Regions from separate parts of the Psychrobacillus sp. INOP01 genome, predicted to be linked through region 2. Evidence: riboswitches for the same ligand, from Rfam matches in the RefSeq annotation. Region 2 holds a riboswitch; the other holds the start of a gene.
The links. Region 2 has a riboswitch for lysine ahead of KD050_RS10550 (transporter substrate-binding domain-containing protein). Riboswitches for the same ligand answer to the same signal wherever they lie in the genome.
Positions count from the first base shown of each region.

Region 1: another riboswitch for lysine. It lies ahead of dapA (4-hydroxy-tetrahydrodipicolinate synthase); the one in region 2 lies ahead of KD050_RS10550 (transporter substrate-binding domain-containing protein).

Region 1 is NZ_CP073315.1:1,309,849-1,314,254, reverse strand. Features, by position in the region: gene KD050_RS06685 (YehS family protein) at 1-219, shown strand, start outside; gene dapA (4-hydroxy-tetrahydrodipicolinate synthase) at 643-1,530, opposite strand; lysine riboswitch at 1,794-1,973, opposite strand; gene KD050_RS06675 (DHH family phosphoesterase) at 2,156-3,343, shown strand; gene KD050_RS06670 (LLM class flavin-dependent oxidoreductase) at 3,618-4,406, shown strand, end outside.
Region 2 is NZ_CP073315.1:2,072,672-2,077,077, reverse strand. Features, by position in the region: gene KD050_RS10560 (YvrJ family protein) at 1-117, shown strand, start outside; gene KD050_RS10555 (purine-cytosine permease family protein) at 356-1,756, opposite strand; lysine riboswitch at 1,948-2,131, shown strand; gene KD050_RS10550 (transporter substrate-binding domain-containing protein) at 2,259-3,110, shown strand; gene KD050_RS10545 (amino acid ABC transporter permease) at 3,173-3,934, shown strand; gene KD050_RS10540 (amino acid ABC transporter ATP-binding protein) at 3,953-4,406, shown strand, end outside.

The DNA of each region.
Region 1 (4,406 bases), 760 kb from region 2:
AAGGACCATGTGAATAATATGCTCCTGAAGAAACTGAAAGTAGCTTTACAATTAACAACAGAGGATATGCTAGAAGTATTGGATGATGGTGGTATCATTGTTTCAAAAGGGGAACTTGGTGCTATTTTACGAAAGCCTGGTCATCGTAATTATAAAGAATGCGGAGACAATTTTGCTCGTAAATTCTTAAAAGGCTTAGCAGTAAAATATAGAAGTTAAATTATAAAAGAGCGAATCCAAATGATAGTTGGAGTTCGCTCTTTTATTTTGGAGAATAAGATCTATCTAGTAATACTATTGATTTTCGTTTCCGGCGGACGCTTTCCGCGGGCGAGGTCGAGCCTCCTCGGGCGGCGCTACGCTTCCTCCCTGCGGGGTCTCGACTTTCTCGCTTATCCCGCTGGAGTCGCCGCCTTCCACTCCAATCAATCAAGAGAGTAGTCTTTATTAATAGGATTTAGCACAGCCTATGGCCAAGGTGACAGAATTAGTTTCAGTAAATGCAGTGAAACAAGCTGTATTTAGGAAAGATAAACACTTAAAACTACCGAGAAAAGAGAGCATAATTTAGCGACAAGTCTATTCAAAGTCTTAAGAAATCGATTTAAAACAGTTTTTTCCTAAAGGGTGCTCCTGCTTTTCTTATGAGGATACAGTTTCTAGCTGTGCGGCTAATATACTCTGTAAAGCACTGAGTTCCTCCGCATTTAAAGGAACCATAGGTAAGCGAACGCCACCTACAGGAATTCCTTTTAAATTTAATGCTGTTTTTACAGGTGTTGGATTTGGTGCTGCAAATAGTGCTTTCATGACAGGTAATAGTCTGCGGTGATCCTTAGCAGCTTCTCTTACATTGCCACTATTAAACTTTGCTATCATAGCTTGCATTTCATTTCCAATAACATGTGATGCTACTGAAATAACTCCTGTTCCACCAATCGATAGTACCGGAATTGTTAACCCATCATCACCACTATATAGCGAAAAGTCTTCAGGTGTATTACTAATAATTTCAGACATTGTATCTAAATTCCCGCCAGCTTCTTTAATAGCAACGATATTCGGAATTTCGGAAAGTCGGATAACAGTTTCTACTGACATGTTGACGACACTACGACCTGGAATATTGTATAGCATAGTCGGCAATGATGTAACTGCAGCAATAGTTTTGAAGTGTTGGTATAAACCTTCTTGTGAAGGCTTGTTATAATACGGAACTACAAGCATAATACCATCGACACCTGCATCAGCTGCTTGTCTTGTTAAATCGATGGATGCTTTAGTGTTATATGAGCCGGTACCAGCAATTACTGGGACTCTACCATTCACAACTTCCACTGTAAATTTAAACAGCTGGACTTTTTCTTCTTCTGTTAACGTAGGAGATTCTCCAGTTGTACCAGATACGACTAACCCTTCTGTTCCATTGGCAATTAAATAATTTATTAAATTTCGTGTGGCTGGAAAATCTATCTCTTCATTACGATCAAAAGGAGTCACCATAGCCGTTAATATTTGTCCAAAATTCATAACTTCTCCACATCCTATAGTTTTATTATTAAAAATTCAGGGAGAAGGGCAGTTATCAATTATGCCTCGGCGATAATTGCGTCTAGATTTTGAAGTGTGCTCAGGCCTGCGTGATGCAAGTCAGGTAGCCTTTAAAAATTCCCTTCAAAATCTAAGAATTCCGCCAGAGGCTTAACTTGAAACTTGCTTACTCAAGTTAATTAGACGCAAAAAAGCAACAACGAGGGCTCGTTGTTGCAGTAGAAATAAAGTAATATTTCTGTGCGTAAGATAGCCCTCCATATAGTCTCCTATATGACAATTCAGTGTTTATTCAACAGCTGAACCAGCTTCAAGAAAAATGAGATTCTTTCAACTTCGGCAAATTCCCCTTTCCACAATTGTCATAGGATCTCATTATCCTCCGAATGTGTACTGATGGTCTTCGCGCCTCTATCCTTACTTCAAATGTGCTTGAAATAAGAGAATATTTAATTATTAAAATAATACATGCTTTTTAATACTTTTGCAAGAGTTTACCTGTAAAATAAATATTAACTTATTTTTATGGCATGATAAACTATATTTTTGATGAAAACTAATAAGTTTCACAAGCAAAACCCATACTATACTAGAGGTGAAAAGGATGTATAAATTATTGTCTCATAATGATTTAGATGGAGTCGGATGTGGTATTTTAGCAAAGCTAGCTTTTGGAGAGCAAGTGAAAGTGCGTTACAATTCGATTTCATCCCTTAATCGAGAGATTGAATATTTTTTAGAAAATGATGAGCCAGATACGTTTTTATTTGTAACTGATTTGAGTCCAAACGAGGATAATGAAAAAAGACTTAATGATTTTTACAATGCAAAAGGGAAGGTCCAACTAATTGATCATCATAAATCGGCTTTGCATTTTAATGATTATGAGTGGGGATATATTTTAGTAGAAGATCAAGAAGGTAAATTAACTTCTGCTACTTCATTGTTATATGAATATCTTGTAACAAATAAACTGTTGGAACCAACTGCTGCACTAACGGAATTTGTAGAGCTAGTAAGGCAGTATGATACGTGGGAGTGGGAGAAGAACGGGAACCAACAAGCTCATTCCCTTAACTCACTTTTCTATTTAGTATCTATTGAAGAATTTGAAGGAAAAATGATGGATCGACTTCGCATAAGTGACCATTTCGATTTTGATGAATTTGAAAAGAAAATATTGAACATGGAAGAAGACAAGATTGACCGGTATATTCGTCGGAAGAAAAGAGAGATTGTACAGGCAAATGTAGGAGAACTTTTAGCTGGTATCGTGTATGCTGAAACGTATCATTCAGAGCTGGGCAATGAACTAGGAAAAGAATATCCACATCTCGACTATATAGCAATAGTGATAATGGGAGGAAAAAGAATCTCCCTTCGTACGATTTATGACCATATTGATGTATCTGAAGTTGCTGGTCAGTTCGGCGGTGGAGGTCATCAAAAAGCATCTGGCTGTACTTTAACAGAGGAAGCTTATAAATTATTTGTGTTGGACACTTTCCATCTGTCTCCAATACCAGAAGATGCAAAAAGAAATCAATATAATTTGAAAAAATCATCTTTCGGTTCTTTTTATAAGAATAGAAATAATGATACTTTCATTTTGTATTCTAAAAATAATCAGGATTGGATCCTTGAAAAAAATAAAACAGAAATAGAACAAACCTTTACTAGTTTTGAAGAAGGCGAGCGGTTCTTGAAAAGAAACTATGAGGCAGCTTTGGTAAGAGATGATCTGTTTGTCGATTACTTAATGAGTGAAGTGAAAAATAGAGAAAATTCATAATAATTTTTTGGTCATGACGGAGCAATTTTGAATTCTGAGCAGAAAGTAATTGCCTTTTGGACCAATTACTTTCGGTCATTTTTCGAATACTTGCGTAATGACTTTACTTAATTTTAATCTAGGTTTACTTGCGGAACGGAATATTGAACCAAAAAGTTGCTTTCTCTAATGAAACCGGAAAATTGAATATAAATAGAATGATAAGGTATGATTAAAGTCGACAGAATCTTTTATAAAAACAATTGGAACCGGAGAATTTAAGGAGGCAAATCAAATGGAAATTGGAATAACAACGTTTGTAGAAACAACTCCAGATGTAAAAACTGGCAAAGTAATTAGCCATGCTGAGCGCATTCGTGAAGTTGTAGAAGAAATTGTATTGGCAGATCAGGTAGGCTTAGATGTTTTTGGTGTAGGTGAACATCACCGAAAGGATTATGCCGCTTCTGCACCAGCAGTTCTTCTAGCAGCAGCTGCTTCACAGACAAAGCAAATAAGACTCACAAGCGCTGTTACGGTACTTTCTTCTGATGATCCAGTGCGAGTATTTGAGGAATTTTCTACATTAGATGCTATTTCCAATGGTCGTGCAGAAATCATGGCTGGACGTGGTTCATTTATCGAATCCTTCCCACTTTTTGGTTATGACCTTCAGGACTATGATGAATTGTACGAAGAAAAGTTAGATTTGCTATTAAAAATACGTGAGTCTGAAATGGTTACTTGGAATGGTAAGCATCGAGCTGCTATTCAGAATCGTGGGGTTTATCCCTGTCCCGTACAAAAACCACTACCGGTTTGGATCGCTAGTGGTGGAACACCGCAATCTGTTGCGCGAGCTGGTTTCCTTGGATTGCCACTTGTGTTGGCCATTATTGGAGGTAGCCCATTGCAGTTTGAACCACTTGTGAAGCTATATAAGAAAGCTGCTAGTGAAGCAGGACATGACGTATCGAAGTTGACAGTTGCATCACACTCCCACGGTTTTGTTGCTGAAAGTACGGATATTGCAGTGGATAAATTTTTCCCTCCGACACAGCAAGCAATGAACGTTTTAGGAAGA
Region 2 (4,406 bases):
CCCATTGTAGTCACTATTTATTTATTGCATCGATTTGAAAATAAAATAGACTCTCTTGAAAATACCATTCACAATATAGCAAATGTTGTTAACAATAGTATAGAAAAAAGAAAGTGAATTGTAACATGGATGAAATTGATGTCCTGTTGATAATATAAATTGCAAGCTACACTTTTTAAAGGGAATTTAAGCAAATTTTCACTAATCTACAATTTTCTTAAAGAAGATGTCAGAAGTGAAAAGTAATCCATCCCGAGTGTTAACTCAAAAAATGGATTACTTTTTTAATGTCAATAATGAGTATATTTTTTATCTATTCTTTAGAGATTTACTAAATTAGAAGTAGTAATTAATGTTATGCAATATAATCTTCTTTGGGAATATCATCCGCAGCACCTTTACTGTAATACTTACCTTTTGTTAATACCGCAATAATAACTGTAAGAATTGCTGCTAGAATAGCTGCAAAAAAAGCAGCGGTACTTTGTAAAAATGTTCCCATATAACCTAGTGCTGCAAATGTGCCTAGACCACTAGATATTATCAAAGACACAACTCCAACAGGATTCCATTTGTATAAATATTCTTGGCGATCCTCATAATAACCATTCCCAATTTTTAAAGCTTTTTTAACGATTAATGCATCGGTAACTAATATAGCTGCCCATGAAAGTAAAAATACACCTTGAAATGTCATAGCGGTATCTAAATGGTTAACAATTCCACCTAGCATTAGGATTATTGCACTGATTCCACTTACGACAACCCAAAAACGGCGACCAGGTGTAAATTTAAATACGTTTTCGAAGAAGTTAGATAAAGATAGGGAACTACTATATATATTGGTAATATTTATACGTAATTGGGTTAACATAGTGAACAATGCTCCGCCAATGCCGAGAAGCATTACAATATAAACTCCAGGATTCGGTTCTCCTAAGCGAACTCCAAACCATATGCCTAGACCACCCATAATGCCGAAACAGAAAATTTGCGGAACAAAACCGATTACGACAGATCCAATTTTAATATCTTTCGGTTTTAGAAAACGTGCATAATCAGATGCTATGAGGGCTGTTAGACCCATTATTCCATGTTGCATTCCTATGCAGAGAAGCAAAGCTTGTCCTCCAACTTGTACTCCTTCAGGTAGATAAGTCCAAAATGGTCCTTCAAATACAGGAGGCTCATAAAACGATATAACAATTGCTGTTATTAAGAAAATAACAAATATAGGTAAAGACCATCTTTGTATTCTATCTAGCTGTTTGATTCCAAACCAATTTAAAGGTATAACGATAAACCCGAAGAAAATGATTAGCGCCCATTCGTGTAGGGAGGGGAAGAAGGTGTGAACCGCGGAAACTAAAATGAGACCTTCAAATGCACAATACATAATAAAGTTTGTCGCGTAGAGGAAGGACGTTAAGGAAGCACCTATATAGCCAAAACCTCCTCCTCTGGATAATAAATTGACATTCATACCAGATTTTGCAGATAAGTAAGCAATAAAGGTTCCTAGTATACCGGCAACTATTATTGCGTAAATGGAGGAGATAATAGCATTAAGTGCCCCAAATTGAAGAGCCATTACGCTCCCCATTTGAAAGTAAAAAATGGCAGTGGCTATTCCTAATGTAATATTGGTTATACTTAACCAACCCATATTTCTTTGGCTACGGGGTACCTTCTCTAATGAATAATCTTTGTCTATCTCTTCAGTTACTTTGTGATCTGTAAGCTGGACAGATCCCATAATATCAACTCCTATTAAAAAAAATAATTATCAATGTGAAAAGACGCAATAATAATTAAATTTTCTTTATTTTTATATTGCCACTGATCATTATAACATATACTTAGCTAAATAATAATTCTGAAGCAGTTGACAGGATTATACGTGTATTGTAAACTATGAAACATAATTGAATACGACCTCACTTAGTATAGTGAGGTAGAGGCGCGATATTTAACAGTCCTTAGTGGAGTTTGAGAAGCTATGATACTAGGGAGAAGGAAATGTCGCCGAAGTTTGTAATATTGCTCGGTATTACTTGCTGGGTCTGCAGTTAATAATTGCAGGACTGTCCACTATAAACATCCCAGTTTATAATGGTGTGCTATCTCATTTAGGGAAAAGTAGAGGATTTAGGGCAACTATACATATTGCGACCTGAGTTCATCTCAGGTCTTTTTTTGTACAAGTTGTCTTTTTTTATAGGAACGAACATACATTATTAAAAAAGGGAGTAATTAGAATGAAAAAGAGATTAGTACTTTTAACGATATTCGCAAGCTTATTATTGTTAATAGCAGCTTGTGGAACAGACACTACAGAAACTTCAGGATCTTCATCGGATGATTCTAAAGGAGCAGCAGATACATTTACAGTAGGTTTAGAAGCTGGTTATGCACCTTTTAACTGGACACAGCTAGATGATTCCAATGGTGGAGTGAAGATTGCTGGAAACGCAGAATATGCCGGTGGATATGATGTAGAAATTGCTAAACGCATTGCAGATGGTTTAGGAAAAGAGCTAGTGATCGTCAAAACAGAATGGGATGGACTTGTACCATCATTACAATCAGATAAAATTGATGCAATTATAGCGGGAATGTCTCCTACAAAAGAGCGTAAAGAAACAATCGACTTTTCAGAAAACTATTATACATCCAACTTTGTTATGGTTGTAAAAAAAGGTGGTCCTTTTGAAGGGGCTACTTCTATTCAAGATTTTAGTGGTGCTAAAATTACGGGTCAGCTGAATACTTCACATTATGGTGTAATCGATCAAATTAAAGATGTGAAAAAACAACCAGCCTCTGATAATTTCTCCGCAATGCGTGTAGCTTTGGAATCTGGAGTTATTGATGGCTATGTATCTGAGCGCCCAGAAGGGATTAGTGCTTCTTCTGCAAATAAAAACTTCGCAATGGTTGAATTTACGGAAGGATTTAAAGCAAAAGAAGAGGATACAGCAGTGGCTGTAGGTTTGAAAAAAGATAGTGATTTAACTGAGGCAATCAACAAAATTTTAGCGGAAATTTCTGAAGAAGAGCGACAAGAAATAATGGATGCTGCTATTAATAACCAACCAGCGGCAGAATAAGGATGAAGTGATACCGGCTGCATCTTTTTGCAGTCGGTTTTTATTTGGAAGGAGGGAAATGTATGAGCATAGAATATATTATTTCGATGATTACAAGTAACTGGCCGATGTTCCTTCGTGGAGCAGGAATGACACTATTAATCTCCATAATTGGGACGATTATTGGAGCAGTTATTGGTTTACTGGCAGGGGTTATTCGTACAATTCCTACGCCTGAAAGAAAACTAAAACGTATTGTATTAAAAATAGTTAATCTGATACTTTCTGTATATATTGAATTTTTCAGAGGAACACCAATGATTGTACAAGCAATGGTGATATTCTATGGGTCTGCGCTAGCCTTTGGAATAGATATGGACCGCACAATGGCAGCGATATTCATCGTTTCGATTAACACGGGAGCTTATATGGCAGAAATTGTGCGGGGTGGTGTCATTTCGATTGATAAAGGACAATTCGAGGCTGCACAAGCAATTGGTATGAATCACGTTCAAACAATGTGGAGTGTTGTTTTACCTCAAGTAATCCGAAATATTTTGCCAGCAACAGGCAATCAATTTATCATAAATATTAAAGATACATCGGTATTAAACGTGATCGGTGTCACGGAACTATATTTTCAAGCGAAAACAGTTGCAGGTATAAGCTTTAAGTACTTTGAACCGTTCTTTATAGCATGTATTTTGTATTTCGTTATGACGTTTACTGTAACATTAATATTACGTTATATAGAAAGAAAATTAGATGGACCTGAAAACTACAGCATGATTGGGCAGCCACCACCACAACTTATGTTAACCAAAAATAATACTAATTTAGATTAAACGAAGGAGGAAAAATCTATGGAAAATGTCATCGAAGTTCAACATTTAAGTAAATCCTTCGGAAATCATGAGGTTCTAAGAGATATAGATTTTTCGGTGAACAAGGGAGAAGTTGTTTGCATCATTGGTTCCTCTGGATCAGGGAAGTCCACTTTACTTCGTTGTATAAACTTGTTAGAAAAGCCCAGTGGCGGGCAAATCATTTATAACGGAGAGAATATTTTAGATGAAAAACATGATATCCATGCCTACCGAACAAAGCTAGGAATGGTTTTCCAACAATTTAACTTATTCAACAACCATAATGTGTTGAATAACTGTATGGTCGGTCAAGTAAAAGTGTTAAAACGCTCTAAAGAAGATGCCGAAAAAATTGCGTTAAAATACTTAAAAGTAGTCGGTATGGATCATTATGTAAATGCCAAACCAAAGCAATTATCAGGTGGACAAAAGCAACGTGTTGCGATAGCGA